4 regions of the Thermaerobacter sp. PB12/4term genome follow, and region 2 is predicted to be linked to each of the others. Evidence: riboswitches for the same ligand, from Rfam matches in the RefSeq annotation. Region 2 holds a riboswitch; each other region holds the start of a gene.

Region 1 (3,973 bases), 900 kb from region 2:
GCCGTTTCCCGGCCGGTTGGGGGCGGCGGCCGGGCGCCCTTACGGAACCAATGTATGCCGACCTGGTGACTCTCCATGCGCAGCGGCCGCCGGGGCCGGGCAGCGGTTGTCCACAAGGGGGCGGGCAACGGCCGGGCGAACCAGGACAGAGCGACCGCGATGCGGACTTCCAGGGCGGCCGGGGGCGGGTCCGCCTGCCCGCCCGGGCACGCGGCGCGGCCGGGCGGGAACCTGGGCAGGCGGAGGCAGCCGTCGGCAAGGAAAGGGAGGGCGATGCATGGGGGAGGGGTTCAGGGGCCGGAGGCAGCGGCCACCGGGGGGCATGAGGCCGGGCGGAGCCGGACCGGAGGGCCTGCCCCCCTATACCGTCCGGGTCAGCGCCCGGGCGCGCCGGGTGCGGCTGGTGTTGTCGCCGGCCGACGGCCTGGTGGTCGTCGTTCCGCCCGGATACCGGCTGCACCGGGTGCCCCAGGTGGTGGCCCAGCATGCGGCCTGGATCCAGCGGGCCCGGCAGCGGCTGGAACAGCAGGCCCGGGCTGCCGGCGGCGGGGCGGGTGATCCTTTGCTCCGGCGGGATGGCGCCGGCCTGGCTCCTCCGGCCTGGCTCTGGCTGCGGGCGCTAGGGGAGGTGTGGGCCGTGGTGCCGGCGGGCCGGCCCACCCTGAACGACGCCGCCAGCGGGGGGCGCAATGCTGCCGCCGGCCCGTCCCCGCAGCGGACCCTCTTCACAGGCTGGGCCACGGATGAACAGGGGGAACCGCCGCCTGCGGGCGCACGCCTGGCCGGGCAGATCCGTCTACCGGCCCGAGCCGGGGAGCAGGAGCCCGCCGCCTGGGGGCCTCCCCTCAGGGGCTGGCTGGCCGCCAGGGCACGGGCGACCCTGCTGCCCTGGCTGGAACGGCTGGCGCGGGAGCGGGGCTTTCGCCTGGCGGGTTCGTCCATCGGCTGCCCCAAGACCCGCTGGGGCAGCTGTTCCGCCAGGCACCACGTGCGCCTGAGCCTGAAGCTGCTCTTCCTGCCGCCCGAGCTGGTGGAGCACGTGCTGATCCACGAGCTCTGTCACACCGTCCACCTCAACCACGGCCCCGCCTTCTGGGCCCTGGTGGAACGGCATGATCCCCGGGCGGCGGAACACCGGCGCCAGCTCCGGGCGGCCTGGAGTTATGTGCCGGCCTGGCTGCGGCCGGCGCGCTCCATCGGCCCTTCCCCGGCCGATGCCGGCTTGTGAGGGCACCGGCGCGCAAGGCCGTCCTGGCCGGGGGCCGGGATCGTTGACCTGCCGGAGCCGGCATGATAGCATCACTTTCAACAATCACAGAGCGCGTCTGCTCTCTTATCCAGAGTGGCGGAGGGACTGGCCCGATGAAGCCCGGCAACCGCCGGCCGTGCCTGGACGGCCGGTAAGGTGCCAACTCCTGCAGGATCCGTGCGGATCCTGAGAGATGAGAGGGCGCCGGAAATCCTTTCGGCCCTTCCCTCTCGGGAGGGGTAGTTTCTTATCCGGGACCCCTTCGGGGAGCGGGCGCGGGAGGGAGGGGGACGCGGTGATCCCCTGTCGCGGCCATGTCGAGGTGGGCCCCCTGCCCCTGGAGCAGGGCGGCCACCTGCCCCGGGCCGAACTGGCCTACGAGACCTGGGGTCGCTGGGACCCCCAGCGCCAGAACGCCATCCTGATCTGCCACGCCCTGACGGGCGACGCCCACGTGGCCTCCCACCATCCCGGCGACCGCCCGGGCTGGTGGGAGGCGGCGGTGGGCCCGGGCCGGCCCATCGACACCCGCCGCTGGTTTGTCATTTGCAGCAACGTGCTGGGAGGCTGTTACGGGTCCACAGGCCCGGCCAGTCCTGCGGAGGCCGGCCACGGGCCCTGGGGCGGGCGGTTTCCCGTGATCACCGTGCGGGACATGGTCCATGCCCAGCGCCGGCTTCTGGATGCGCTGGGCATCGGGCGGCTCGCCCTGGTGGTGGGCGGTTCCCTGGGCGGCATGCAGGCGCTGGAGTGGGCCGTCACCTACCCCGAGCGGGTGGGAGCGGCGGCCGTCCTGGCGGCGCCGCCGGCCGCCTCGCCCCATGCCATCGCCTGGAACGAGGTGCAGCGCCAGGCGATCTTCGCAGACCCCGCCTGGCAGGGCGGCGACTATCCCGCCGCCCGCCCACCCCGCCGCGGGCTGGCCCTGGCCCGGATGCTGGCCATGACCACCTACCGGGGTCGCGAGGAGTGGGAGGCGCGCTTTGGCCGGGAAGAGGTCCCGGCGGGCGCCGACCCGGTCGCCCAGCGGCTGGGCTCGTACGCCACCGCGCCGGCGGGCCCGGCCGAGGCCTTCCGGTTCCAGATCGAAAGCTACCTGCACTACCAGGGGGAAAAGCTGGTGCGCCGGTTTGACCCCGCCACGTACGTGACCCTGACCCGGGCCATGGATCTCCACGACGTAGGCCGGGGCCGGGGCGGGCTGGAGGGCGCCGCGGCCCGGGTCCAGGGCCGCATGTATGTGCTCAGCATCACCTCGGACCTGCTCTACCCCGTGGACGAGCAGCGGCGGCTGGTCCAGGCCCTGCGCCGGGCGGGCAAGAATGTCACGTGGCAGGTCTGGAAGGCTCCCTGGGGCCACGACAGCTTCCTCGTGGACTCCGCGGGGGTGGCCCGCCGGGTGATGGACTGGCTGGAAGAACCCGGTGCTGCCACCGCGCCCGCGCAGGCCGGGGCAGTGGCGGCGGTGGGGGAGGGGCGCCCGTGAAGGGTCCCGTGGTGGCGCTGCTGGGTCTGGGCACCGTGGGCAGTGCGGTGGCGCGCCGGTTGGTCAACCCGCCACCCTGGCTGGTGGCGCGGCTGGGTGGCGTGCCGCGGCTGAAGGGGATCCTGGTACGCCACCCCGGCAAGCCGCGGCCGGCGGCCGTCGACCGCAGCCTGCTCACCACCGATGCCGACCAGCTGCTGGGCGATCCTGAGGTCGACGTGGTGATCGAGCTCATCGGCGGTGTCGAACCGGCCCGCCAGTACGTCCTGCGGGCCCTGGAAGCCGGCCGCCACGTGATCACCGCCAACAAGGCCCTTCTGGCCGAATCCCTGGCGACCCTGTCGGCGGTGGCCCGCCGGCACGGGGTGGAGCTGGCCTTCGAAGGGGCGGTGGCCGGCGGGGTGCCCATCATTCGCCCGCTGCTAAGGTGCCTGGCGGCCAACCGGGTGCGCCGCCTGCGGGCGGTCCTGAATGGCACCTGCAATTTCGTCCTCACCCAGGTGGAGCAGGGTGCCACCCTGGAGGACGCGGTTCGTGCCGCCCAGGCCGCCGGCTATGCGGAAGCCGATCCCAGCGACGACCTGTCGGGGCGCGACGCGGCCCGCAAACTGGCCATCCTGGCGACCCTGGTGACGGGCGAGCCCGTGGCCTGGACCGCCGTGGCCTGTCGCGGGCTGGACGACCCGGCCTTTCGCCGTGCCCTGCAGGAGGGAGGGGGCGGGGGTGAGGCGGCTCGCCAGGGCGGCGGCCCGGCCCGCTGGCGCCTGGTGGCCACCGCCGAGTGGACGGGGCCCGCCCCCCGGCTGGCCGTGGAGCCGCAGATGTTGCCGCCCCACGACCCCCTGCTGCAGGCGGCGGGGGTGGAGAATATGATCCTGATCGAGGCGGATCCGGTGGGCACGGTGCGGTTTGCCGGGCCCGGGGCCGGCGGCGATGCCACCGCCAGCGCCGTCCTGGCCGACCTGATCGCCATCTGGCGGGGCGACCGCCTGCCGTTGCCGGACCTGGAGGCCGGCCGGTCCGTGGCCGTGGAGCCCTCGCCGGCCGTGCCCCGCGCCGGGTTCGACACCGAGTGGCAGGATCCGGCGGCTGCGGCGGTTAAACTGAGGTTGACGGAAGGTTGAACGGCTCGCCGGCCGCCGGGCTCCGCGGCCGGGCGGCCGCGGCAGGGGGGAGCGGCATGGGCCCCAGGCATCTCGCCCAGTGCTATCGTTGCCGGCGCACCTTCGAGGCCGACC
Region 2 (3,973 bases):
CCCGCCGCCGCCCACGGCCCCCGCCACCGCCGAGAACTCGATGAGCCCGACGGTGGCGATGGTGATCCCCAGGACCACGGCGGGCAGGGCCTCGGGCAGCAGCACCTTGCGCACCACCTGCCACGGGCTGGCGCCCATGGCCACGGCGGCATCCACGGTGCCGCGGTCGACCTCCCGCAGGGCCGTCTCCACCACCCGCGCCACCAGCGGCGTGGCGGCGACCGCCATGGGCGGCACGGCCGCCGCCGTCCCCAGGGAGGTGCCGACCAGCAGGCGGGTGAAGGGGGCCAGGGCGATCAGCAGGATGATGAAGGGCACCGACCGCCCGGTGTTGACGACGAACGCCAGCACCGCCCGCAGGGGCGGAAAAGCGGCGATGTGCCCCCGGTCCATCACCACCAGCAGGGTGCCGATGGGAACCCCGGCCAGGGTGGCGAAGAGGATCGCCAGTCCCACCATGTACAGGGTCTGACCCGTGGCCGTCACGATGTCAGGTCCGAACTCGCGCAGGGCGCTGAAAAGCTCCGCCGCCATCCGCCGTCACCTCCCTCCGGCCAGGGAGCGAGCCGCCTGCGGGGCAAGGGGGCCGGACCCGGTGGCCGGCGCTGCGCCGGCACCGCTCCGCCCGGGTGCGCCGGGCGAGGCGGAGGCCAGGGGTGCCCAGCGGGCGGCTGCAGCCCCCGCGGCCGCCGCCGGGGCTGCCTGCCGGTCTGCCAGGGCCGGATCGGCAACGGCCTGTGGGGCCGCCCCGGGGCCGGGTTCGTCCCCGGTACCGGGTGCCGGGGCCGCCCGGTCTCCGGCCGGACCGCCGGCAGCGGCGGCGGCCAGCAGCCGCCGGGTGGCCGCCGCCCGCGGGTTCCGGAAGACCTGTTCCACGGGCCCGGCTTCCACCACTCGCCCGGCGTCCATCACGGCCACCCGCTGGCAGGCGGCCTCCACCAGCTCCAGCTGGTGGGTGATCAGCAGCACGGTGATTCCCAATTCGCGGTGAACCCGCCGCAGCAGCTCCAGCACCGCGCGGCTGGTGGCCGCATCCAGCGCGGAGGTGGGTTCGTCGCACAAGAGGAGTTCCGGTTGCGTCGCCAGGGCCCGGGCGATGGCCACCCGCTGCTTCTGGCCCCCGCTCAGCTGGGAGGGGTAGGCCCCCGCCTTGTCGGCCAGCCCCACCCAGTCCAGCAGCTCCGCCACCCGGCGCCGGATCTGCTCCCGCGGAACCCCGGCGATCTCCAGGGGCAGCGCCACGTTGCCGGCGGCGGTGCGGGACCACAGCAGGTGGAAGTGCTGGAAGACCAGGCCGATCCGCCGCCGTTGCTGCCGCAGGGCCCGGCCGCGCAGCCCGGTCAGCTCGACGCCGCCCAGGCGGATGGAGCCCGCCGTGGGCCGCTCCAGCAGGGTGATGCACTTGACCAGGGTGCTCTTGCCGGCCCCCGAGGCGCCGACGACGCCGAAGAACTCGCCCCGGCCCACCTCCAGGCTGGCGCCGTCCAGGGCCGTGGTCATTCCGCGGCGGCCGCGGTAGACCTTGACCAGGTTGCGGACCTCCAGCATCGCTTCCGTCACTGCGCTCACCCCCGTGGCCCCACCCCGCACCGGGTGAAGGGCAACAAAAAACCATCCTTCCTGAGAGACGCAGAAAGGATGGCCCAAGGGTGCCATCCCTTCTTATCTCTCAGAACGGCGTCCCGGCACCAGGACGCGGTTCTGCGGGAGTTGGCACCACCCGCCGGCGTTGAACCCCGGGGGAACCCGCCCGGCCGCCGTGCCGGGCCGGAGCGGGCGGGGCCGCGCCGCCGCGCGGAGGTTGCCGTGGCTTCATCGGGCCCGTCCCTCCGCCACTCTGGATAAGAAGAGATGTTGCGGATTCGGTTGTTGAAGGTCCCGCGCTGAACGTCCTGCGGGTACTGCGGTACAGCGGCCGGCTCAGCCGTACGACGCCGATTATGCGACCCCTGCCCCGGCCTGTCAACAGGTCAGGCCATCTCCGTCCCCGTCCCGGGTTGGGCGCGCCAGGCGGGGGCGTAGAGCTGGTGGGGGTTCAGGCTGCGGCTCCGTCCCACCAGCCGGGCCGCCTGCCGGGCCCGGTGGCCGAAGGTCTGGCAGAACCAGCGGAAGTACAGCAGCTCTTCCTTGCTGCCCAGCTCCAGCCCCGGCCACGGCTCCCGGCCCGCCGCCAGCTCGCGGTCGCTGACGGCGGCGTCGGCGAAGCGCTCCAGGGTGGGGCCCACGCCCGTGCCCATGGCGAACTTGGCCTTCTCCCGCTGGACCACCGCCGCGGGGAGGAACCGGCGGGCCGCCTGCCGCAGGATCCACTTCTCGGTGCCGCTGCGGTCGTGGATCTTCCACCGCGGCGGGATGCGCCACGCCAGGTCGACCAGGGTCACCGAGAGGAAGGGTACCCTCCCTTCCAGGCCGTGGGCCATGGTCATGCGGTCGACCCGCTGCAGGTTGGTGTTGTGCAGCGCCAGGGTGATCTCCCGCAGCTCGTCCTGCAGCCGCGCCCGGATCTCCGGCCGCTTGAGGTACTGGTAGCCGCCGAAGAGCTCGTCCGCTCCCTCGCCGGAGAGCACCACCTTGACATACCGGCGCGCCAGCCGCGACACCAGATAGGTGGGCACCGCGCTGCGCACCAGGGCGGGGTCGAAGGACTCCAGGCGCTGGATCACGGTGGGCAGCAGGGCCAGCAGTTCCTCGCGGGTGAAGACGTACTCGTGGTGGACCGTCCCCAGGTTGGCCGCCACCAGCCGGGCCCGCTCCAGGTCCTCGCTGCCCTCCATGCCCACGGCGAAGGAATGGACCGGCTCTCCGGTTTCCGCCCGCGCTTCCGCTACCAGGGCGGCGATCAGACTGCTGTCCAGGCCGCCGCTGAGGAACACCCCCACGGGGACGTCGGCCACTAGGCGCCGCCGCACCGCCCGCCGCAGCCGGGCGATGAGTTCCTCCACCGCCGCTTCGGGGCTCTCCAGGTCGTACCGCACCGGGGGCAGCTCATAGTACCGGACGAACCCGTCCCGTTCCGTCCAGTAGTGCCCGGCGGGAAACTCGTCGATGGTCTCCACGTGGGGCAGCAGGGCCCCCATCTCCGAGGCAAAGAGGAGCGCCCCATCCCGGTCCCTGCCCACATAGAGGGGTTTGATCCCCAGGGGGTCGCGGGCCAGGAAGAGCCCGTCGGGGGTGGAGAGGGCGAAGGCGAACATGCCGTAGAGCCGCCGCACCATGGCCGGTCCCTCGTCTTCGTAGAGGTGCAACAGCACCTCGGTGTCGCTGCGGGTACGGAAGCGGTGGCCGCGGCTCTGGAGTTCGGCCTGCAGCTCGCGGTAGTTGTAGATCTCGCCGTTGAAGACCACCCGGATCGCGCCGTCTTCGCTGGCCAGGGGCTGGTGCCCGCCCGCCAGGTCGATGATGGACAGCCGGCGGTGGCCCAAGGTGTGCTGCCCTACCCAAAGACCCTGGTCGTCGGGGCCCCTGTGGGCCATGGCCTCCAGCATGCGGGCCACCGCTTCACCGCGGGGAGCGGTGGCTCCGGCGATGCCGCACATGAAGTCCCGCCTCCTTTCGGGCCAGGCTGCGGCGCCCCAGGCACGGGAGCGCTCCGCAGCCCGGTTGAAAAAAGACCGGGTGCGTTGGCCCGCGGGCAACGTCCACCCGGTTTTGGTTCCACCAGCTCTGCATGTTGACGCTTTTCATCACACCAGAAGCCGGCCGGTGTGTCAACGTTCGGACAGGGCCCTGGCCGCTGCGGGCAGGCCCAGAGAAGGGCGGCAGCACCCTGGCGGCCGCCCCCTGCCTGCTGGTAAGGCCGGTACCATCGTTGGGGCAAGGCCGGCACCATGCCGCGGGGAGGATTCCATCAATGGCAGGAGTTTGATAACCCCGTTTGCAGGATCGGGGGCGAAATTGCCGAATTTTGACCACTGTTTCAGACAATCCGCAACACATCCTGCCCGGCCGGTGACACGTTCCGCCGCATCGGCCG
Region 3 (3,973 bases), 1.3 Mb from region 2:
CGCCGTGACGGCGGCCATGCCCGAGGCGAAGGCCAGGGCGGCGAAGCCGTCTTCCAGCCCGTTGACCGCCTCTTCGAAGGCTTCCCGGGTGGGGTTGTGCAGCCGGCTGTAATCCCAGCCGGTGGTCTGGCCGGGTCCCGGGTGCTCGTAGGTGGCCGTCTGGTAGATCGGCACGGCCACGGACCCGGTGCGGGGGTCGCGGCGCACCCCGGCGTGAACCACCCGGGTGGCCGGGTGCAGCGAGGCGGCGGGGCGGGCCCCCCCGGTGGGCGGGACCGCCCCGCCCTGTTTTGGGGCGGGAACCGGTTCAACCGGCATGGTGGCGCACCTCCTCCGGGCTCCGGGCTGCAGCCGCGGGCAGGGGGCCGTCCAGCCGGGCCCGCAAGCGGCGGACGAACTCGGCCACCGGCTCCGCCTTCCCGTAGGAGACCACCACGTAGACCCCGGCAATGTAGGGCCGGGCGGCCTCCACCACTTCTTCGGCCAGCTGGAGGCCCACCTCCAGGCCCCGCTCGCCGGCCCGGTCCAGGGCCTCGCGGATCCGGGCGGGGATGGAGATGCCGGGCACCTGGTGGTGCAGGTAGTGGGCGTGGCGGCCGCTGTGCAGGGGCATCACGCCCATGACGATGGGCACCGGGCACCCGCCCAGGCGATCCAGGACCCGCTCTAGCGGCTCCAGCTCGTAGAGGGGCTGGGTCATGACGAAGTCCACCACACCCACCGCCAGCTTGCGGCGAAAGCGCTCCAGCTCCCGGTCCAGGTCGTCCGCCGACGGGCTCAGGGCGCAGGCCACGGTGAAGTCGGCCGGCGCCCCCAGGGCGTTGCCCCGGGGATCCTCGCCCCGCCGCAGGGCCGCCAGCACCTCCAGCAGGCCGATGGAGTCCACGTCGTACACCGGGGAGGCGCCGCTGGAACCCAGGCGGGGATGGTCGCCCGTCAGGGCCAGGACGTTGCGGACGCCCAGGGCATGGGCGGCCAGCAGGTCGGCCTGCAGGGCCATCAGGTTCCGGTCCCGGGTGGTGCAGTGCATGATGGCATCGATGCCGGCGCTGCGGGCCAGCAAGGCACCGGCCCAAGCCGCCATGCGCGGCCGGGCCATGGGGCTGTCGCCCACGTTGACGGCATCGGCTCCGGCCGCCGCCACGGTGCGGGCATCGGCCAGGAACTTGTTGGCCACCGGACCCCGCGGCGGGTCCAGCTCGACGCTGATGACGAACCGGCGCCCCAGCTTCTCCCGCAGCGGGTCGGGACTGCAGTGCCCGGCGGCCCCGCCCTTGCCGCTGGCGGTGTCGCCTGGGAGGGAGCCTGCACCGGCAGGCCGGCTCCTGGTCCAAAGGGCAGCGGCGGGCCGGGAGGCGGCCGGACCGCCGGCGTTCAGCTCGCCGGCGTCCGGCTCGCCGGGGCCGCTGCCCGAACCCGTCCGGTTCAGAGGGCCTAGGACCGGCAGGGCCGGGGCCGGGCCCTCCGGCTCCAGGTGGACCGCTTGGATGCGGGCGGCCAGAGCCTCCAGGTCCGCGGGCTGCCAGGGGCCGGTTCCACCTACCCAGCCGGCCCCCAGAAGGCGCAGGGCATCCCACGCATCCCACCCGCCGGTGTCCTGGGTGGCCGGCTTGTGGGCGGCCAGCCCACGGGCGGCCGGTCCGGGCTTGTTCTCCAGCTGCCCCAGGGTGACCCACAGGGGACCGCTCCACCCGGCCCGCCGCACCGCCGCCAGCCAGCGGGCCGCCCAAGCCGGCCCGCCGCCCGCGGCCACACCGAGGGCGTCGGGCCAGCCGGCCGCGTGGAACGCCTCCAGCCAGGGGGAGGGGAGGGCAACCGGCGGCTCCCCCTCCCCCACCAGCAGGACACCCACCGGCAACCGGGCCGCCTCCCGCACGGCCTTCAGGGCAAGGCCGGCCTCCTGGGGGTGGCGGGCTTCAACCCAGAACAGGTCGACGCCCCCTGCGAGCAGCCCGGCTACCTGGCGGCGGTAGCCTTCAAGGACGGCCTCCGGCGGGGCGCTGCCGCCGGCAGCGGCGGTGGCGGGCAGCGGTCCCAAAAACCCCGCCACCAGGCAGGGCCGTCCGGCCAGCTCCCGGGCGGACCGCGCCAGCTTGGCGGCCCAGAGATTGACCTCCTCGATCCGCTCCGGGGACGTGGACGGAAGCCACCAGGGGCTGGCCCAGCGGGTGGCGGTGCGGACCAGGCGGGCCCCGGCCCGGATGGCCGCCAGGTGGACGCCTTCCACCGCGGCGGGTTCGGTGAGGGGCAGGAGGGCGGTGCCCGGAGCCGGTTCTTCCTCCTCCCGGGCCGCGGCACGGGGCCACCCGTGCGGCCCCGTGCCAGGTTGGGAAGGTGCGGGTCCTCCGCCGGACGGGCTGTTGCCCGCGGGGGAGGGCTGGACCGGGCGGGCGGCCAGGGTCCAGGAAGGGTCGCCATCGGCCAGGGCGGGCAGGACGGGCCCAGGGCTCACCGCCGCCAGGGTTCGGGGAGCCGGATCCGGGGCGAAGGGCACGAAGGTTCCTCCGCCCCCACCCCCTGAAACCGGTCGTGCCGGAGGGGGACCGGCACGGCCAGCGGGGCCGGAGCCCCCTGGCGGGTGTCCCGCGGCAGGGAAGGCCGCCCGGGGCGGGCCCGGGTCGTCTGGCTGTGGGTTGGCCGTGGCCGGGTGGGCAGGTCGCGGTCCGGCGGCCGGCCGGAAGGGCTGGGTCACCCTGGTCGTCACCTCCAGTTCCCGGCGCCGGTGACAGCGCCCCGGCACAGGGTGCCTGAGGCTTCCGCACGGCGCTCGGCGCTGCACGATGTGGGGGAACGGGCCCTTCCTGGCCCCACCGGCCCCCTGGCCCGCCGGGCTCCGGGACCCCCTGGGTCCCTGGGGCGCCTCCGGTCCCTGAGGCCCTAGCGGCCAAAGAAGAAGCCCCTTCCGAAGGAGGAAGGGGCTTGGTGATCACAGCAGGGTCCCCGTCCCCCTTCTCTCATCTCTCGGCTCCCGGAGGGAGCCGCGGGAGTTGGCACCGCACGACCAAGGTCGCCGGTTGCCGCGGCGTCATCGGGCCCGTCCCTCGACCGCTCTGGATAAGAGAGGGGTCGGCCGGCTCGGCCGGCCGCATGCGTTGTCAATGGAGATTAGGGACAGTATAGCCGGGTTCCGCCATCCCGGCAACAGGCCGGAACCCGTTTCCTTCGTTACAATAAGAGACGTGCAACAGGGCACCTGGAACGGTACACTGGCCACCCGGACGGGTGCGTGACCCGGTCAACGGGGCGCGCGATGGGGGAGATATCCGGTGCACCAGGCGGACGAACACGGCCCGGCCATGGCACGGGCGGCGGCCGCGAGCGCGCCGGCGCCGGCCGCGGGTTCAGGGGGGCGTGCGGAGGCTGCGGCGACCCCTGCGGCTGCCGGTAGCGAGCGGTCGGACGGGGGCGAGCCGGCTACCGGCCTGCGCGCCGGCAGCCCGGGGGCAAGGCCTCCGAAGATCGGGCGGGACGGCGGCGCGGGACGGCTCCGGTCCGGTGGGGCAGGGACGGCCGCGGCGGCCGCAGGGGCCGAGGCACCCACCGCCCGCTCCTGGCGCCTGCTGGCCCGGGCCTGGTTCCAGGCCAGCCGCCCCCACCTCAAGCCGGTCACCATCATCCCCGTGCTGGTGGGGATCCTGGTGGCCGGCGGGGAGGGCCACTTCGACCCCTGGCTGGCGCTGCTCACCATGCTGGGCAGCCTGGCCATCCACGCCGGCACCGACATGGCCAACGACTACTTCGACTACATCATGTACGAGGGCGATGCACCCTTCACCGGCGGCAGCGGCGTGATCCAGGCGGGATGGCTCAGCCCGGACAGCCTGCGCCGGGGAGCTTGGGCCACCTTCGGCTTCGGCGCTCTGGTGGGCGGCTACCTGGCGGCACGCACGGGCTGGCCCGCCCTGGCCTTCGGCCTGCTGGGCATTGCCAGCGGGCTCTTCTACACGGCTCCGCCCATCCGCTACGGCTACCG
Region 4 (3,973 bases), 1.3 Mb from region 2:
GCGCCCGCAGCCGGCGCACCTCCGGCGTCTGGGGGAAGGAGCCGATGGTGGTGGTGGGCAGGAGCGGAAGACCCAGCCGTTCCCGCTGCAACGGCCGCCGCTGGGGCGCCCGGGAGGGCCTGCGGGTCTCGTCCGGGTTGAGCCGCGCCAGCCGCTCCTGCACCTCCGGCCGGGTGCGCCGGGGCGAGCGGCGCCGGGCCTCCACCGCCGCCCGGCTGGCCGCCAGGGCACCGGCCACGGCCTGCCGGCCCTGGTTCAAGGCGCGGGTCAGGACCGCCACTTCCTCCAACTTCTGCTTCGCGAAGGCAAGCCAGCCCTTGATCTCCGGGTCCAGGTCCGTCTCCAGGTTCAGGTCGATGGGCACGTGCAGCAGCGAGCAGGAGGGGGCGACGAAGAGCCGCCCGGCCCCCAGGGCGTCCCGGGCCCGCTCCAGAAGGGCCAGGGCCGCCTCCAGGTCCGCCCGCCAGACGTTGCGGCCGTCCACCACCCCCAGGGAGAGGTGCAGGGTGGGCGGAACCCCGGCGGCCAGCACCTGCTCCAGCTGGCCGGGGTCCCGCACCAGATCCAGGTGCAGGGCCTGCACCGGCAGGCTCAAGGCCAGCTCCAGGTTGTCCCGCAACCCCTCGAAGTAGGTGGCCAGGAAGAGCCGGAGCCCCGGGGCCGCCTGGGCTAAGGTGGCGTAGGCGCGGCGGAAGGCGGCCCGGGCCGGTTCGTCCAGGTCCAGGGCCAGGAACGGCTCATCCAGCTGAACCCAGGTGGCGCCGGCGGCCGCCAGCTCCCGCAGCACCTGCCCGTACACGGGCAGCAGGCCGTCCAGCAAGGCAAGGCGCGGGCCGGCGGCCCCTTCCCCGCCGGAGGAACCGGCCGTCCGGCTGCCCAGGCCTTCGGCCTCGCTGCGGCTCGCCTCCGGGGACCGGCCGGCGGCGCCGGCCTCCGCCGGGCTGCGGAGCTTGGCCAGCAGCAGGAAGCTGACCGGGCCCAGCAGCACGGGGCGGGGCTCGAAACCCAGGGTGCGGGCCTCGCGGAACTCCTCCACCACCTTGCGGGACGCCAGGTGGAAGGCCTGTCCCGGTTCCAGCTCGGGCACGATGTAATGGTAGTTGGTGTCGAACCACTTGGTCATCTCCAGGGCGGGGACGCCCCGGCCGGGGGTGCCCCGGGCCATGGCGAAGTAGACGTCCAGGGGGACCTCCGCGGCAGCCGCGGTGCCCGGACCCGCCTCCGCCCCCAGGCCCGCCGCCGGGGTGGACCGGCCCGCGCCGGCGGCATCGCCACAAGGAGCCAGGGGGGTGGAGGCGCCGGCTCCCGGTGAAGGGGCCCACCCGTAACGGGCGGGCACGGCCCCCACCATGCAGGCGGTGTCCAGCACGTGGTCGTAGAGGGAGAAATCCCCCACGGGCACCACGTCGATGCCCGCCGCCCGCTGCAGCTCCCAGTGCCGCCGCCGCAGGGCCGCCGCCGTCGCCAGCAGGGAGTCCGCGGAAATCTTGCCGTCCCAGTAAGCCTCCAGGGCCTGTTTCAACTCCCGGCCGGCGCCGATGCGGGGGAAGCCCAGGTTGGTTGCCACGGCCATGGGTCCTCGCCTCCTTCGTGGGATGGGGCTGAAAATGAAAAACCCCTCCGGGAAAGGAGAGGTTCCTCGCCTTTCCCTATCTCCCGGGAACGCCTCCCGCGGGAATTGGCACCGTGCCGCCTGGGTGGAGCCGGCGGCCGGTTGCCGTGGCGTCATCGGGCCCGTCCCTCGGCCACTCTCGATAGGGCTTTGTCCGGTCATTCCCTTGTAAGCGACCGCGGGGTTGCAGGCGGTGCGGCCTGCAAGGCCCCCCGGGTTTCCGCATCGCCGCAGCCAAGGAAGGGGCCCATGGCCTCGCGGCCTGAGGCGCGGCACCGCGGTCCGCGGCCCTCCGGGTCTCGTTCGGCTGGCGTGAGCCCGGTGGGCTTGCAGGGCACGTTGCCCAGGTACGGCCTGGCGCCCCGGCGCCGCAGCGGGCCGGAACCCTCGCGCGGGATGCGGGCATTGGGGACTGCTATTCGGGGCCGGCGACGAAAGTCCTGCTGCCCCAACATCCAGGGTGGGGTGAAACCGCGCCATCCCCGGCGGTCGCCCGCTGCGGGCCCTGCCGGCCGCCGGCGCGCCGCTGCGGCCCGGGCTCTGCCGGCCCGAGGTGGCCCGCATCCTGCCGGCGGCAGCCTATAAGCTTATAATTGAAGGGAAAACGGCGCAAGGAGGCAGCCCAGCCATGGACCGCCTGCAGCCCGGCGGCGCCGCGACGGGGGGCGGGGCGGCACCGGCCCCCGCCGGCGCCGTGACCCCTGAGGCAGCCGCCCAGGATCCTGAAGCCGCCCTGGTGGTGGTGGACGTCCAGAACGACTTCTGTCCCGGCGGTGCCCTGGCCGTGCCCCAGGGCGACCAGGTGGTGCCCGTCCTCAACCGGTGGATCGCGGCCTTCCACGCGGCCGGCCGGCCCGTCGTCTTCACCCAGGACTGGCATCCCGCCGGCCATGTGAGCTTCCGCGAGAAGGGCGGGCCCTGGCCGGTCCACTGCGTGCAGGGCAGCCCGGGCGCCGCCTTCCACCCGGAACTGGAGGTCCGGGGCACCGTCTTCCGCAAGGGGTTCGACCCCGACCGGGAGGCCTACAGCGGCTTCGACGGCGCCCTGGCCGCCGGTGAGGCGGGGGTCCGCCCCGAGGTCACCCTGGCCGGCTGGCTGCGGCAGCAGGGGGTCCGGCACCTGTACGTGGGCGGCCTGGCCACCGACTACTGCGTGCGGGCCACGGTGCTGGACGGCCTGCGGGAGGGTTTTCGGGTCACGGTGCTGGTTCCGGCCGTGCGGGCCGTCGATGTGACCCCGGGGGACGGGGAGCGCGCCCTGGCGGAGATGGAGGCCCGCGGGGCCGTGCTGGCCGCCGGGGAGGCCCGGTGACCGTGCTCTTCCGGGACGAACGCGGCCGCGGCGGGCCACCGGCGCCGGCGGCCGCCTCCACCCGACACGCCCGCCCGGCGCCGGCTTCCGCCGGCGGCAAGCCCTCCGCTCTGGCGCCGGCAGCCCCCGCCGCCCGGCCCGGCCCCGGTCCGGACAGGCCGGCACCGGCCGGTCCCACCGTGCTGGTGGTGGACGACGAAGAGTCCCTGCTGGAACTGGTGGCGTACAACCTACAGCGCAACGGCATGGCACCGGTGCTGGCCCGGGACGGTGCCGAGGCCCTGCGCCGCCTGGAGGAGCGCCGGCCCCAGGTGATCATCCTGGACGTCATGCTGCCCGATACCGACGGCTTCACCCTCTGCCGCCACCTGCGGGAGCGGGGCATTCAGACGCCCATCCTCATGCTCACCGCCCGGGACAGCGAGATCGACAAGGTGCTGGGGCTGGAGCTGGGCGCCGACGACTACGTGACCAAGCCCTTCAGCCCCCGGGAGCTGGTGGCGCGGATCAAGGCGCTGCTGCGCCGCACCGAGGGCCGGCGCCAGCAGATCGGCCCCATCGTGATCGACTACGCCGGCCATGAGGTCTACCGGGACGGCCAGCGGGTGGCCCTGACCCCCACGGAGTTCAAGCTGCTGGCCACCCTGGCCGCCGAGCCGGGCCGGGCCTTCACCCGGCAGGAGCTGCTGGACAGGGTCTGGGGCGAAGAGGCCTTCGGCGACCCGCGCACCGTGGACGTCCACGTGCGCCACCTGCGGGAGAAGCTGGAGCGCAACCCCAGCCAGCCGGAGTGGATCCTCACCGTGCGGGGACACGGCTACAAGCTGAACTCCCCGGTGGCCGGGCTGTGAGCCGGGGGGCCGGCCCCGGTCCGGTTCAGCGCTGGCGGGAGGCCTGGCTCCGCCGGCGCATGCCCCGGCCGGGCCAGGAAGCGCCGGACTTCACCCTGCCCCTCGCCGGAACCGGCGATGAATCCTTGCGGCTGCGCGATCTCAGGGGCCGCCCGCTGGTCCTGCTCTTCTTCCCCTTTGCCTTCAGTCCGGGCTGCT

Evidence for each region. Region 2 has a riboswitch for S-adenosylmethionine ahead of DYI95_RS02640 (methionine ABC transporter ATP-binding protein). Riboswitches for the same ligand answer to the same signal wherever they lie in the genome.
Region 1: another riboswitch for S-adenosylmethionine. It lies ahead of DYI95_RS06405 (homoserine O-acetyltransferase); the one in region 2 lies ahead of DYI95_RS02640 (methionine ABC transporter ATP-binding protein).
Region 3: another riboswitch for S-adenosylmethionine. It lies ahead of DYI95_RS08065 (methylenetetrahydrofolate reductase); the one in region 2 lies ahead of DYI95_RS02640 (methionine ABC transporter ATP-binding protein).
Region 4: another riboswitch for S-adenosylmethionine. It lies ahead of metE (5-methyltetrahydropteroyltriglutamate--homocysteine S-methyltransferase); the one in region 2 lies ahead of DYI95_RS02640 (methionine ABC transporter ATP-binding protein).

The regions. Positions count from the first base shown of each region.
Region 1 is NZ_CP048407.1:1,533,950-1,537,922, reverse strand. It holds gene DYI95_RS06410 (M48 family metallopeptidase) at 323-1,228, shown strand; SAM riboswitch class I at 1,331-1,449, shown strand; gene DYI95_RS06405 (homoserine O-acetyltransferase) at 1,545-2,735, shown strand; gene DYI95_RS06400 (homoserine dehydrogenase) at 2,732-3,859, shown strand; gene DYI95_RS06395 (hypothetical protein) at 3,916-3,973, shown strand, end outside.
Region 2 is NZ_CP048407.1:637,687-641,659, forward strand. It holds gene DYI95_RS02635 (methionine ABC transporter permease) at 1-534, opposite strand, end outside; gene DYI95_RS02640 (methionine ABC transporter ATP-binding protein) at 541-1,569, opposite strand; SAM riboswitch class I at 1,660-1,848, opposite strand; gene asnB (asparagine synthase B) at 1,971-3,536, opposite strand.
Region 3 is NZ_CP048407.1:1,943,681-1,947,653, reverse strand. It holds gene DYI95_RS08070 (PLP-dependent aspartate aminotransferase family protein) at 1-318, opposite strand, end outside; gene DYI95_RS08065 (methylenetetrahydrofolate reductase) at 308-2,494, opposite strand; SAM riboswitch class I at 2,952-3,061, opposite strand; gene menA (1,4-dihydroxy-2-naphthoate octaprenyltransferase) at 3,267-3,973, shown strand, end outside.
Region 4 is NZ_CP048407.1:1,952,442-1,956,414, forward strand. It holds gene metE (5-methyltetrahydropteroyltriglutamate--homocysteine S-methyltransferase) at 1-1,573, opposite strand, end outside; SAM riboswitch class I at 1,647-1,761, opposite strand; gene pncA (bifunctional nicotinamidase/pyrazinamidase) at 2,241-2,924, shown strand; gene DYI95_RS08095 (response regulator transcription factor) at 2,927-3,775, shown strand; gene DYI95_RS08100 (peroxiredoxin) at 3,772-3,973, shown strand, end outside.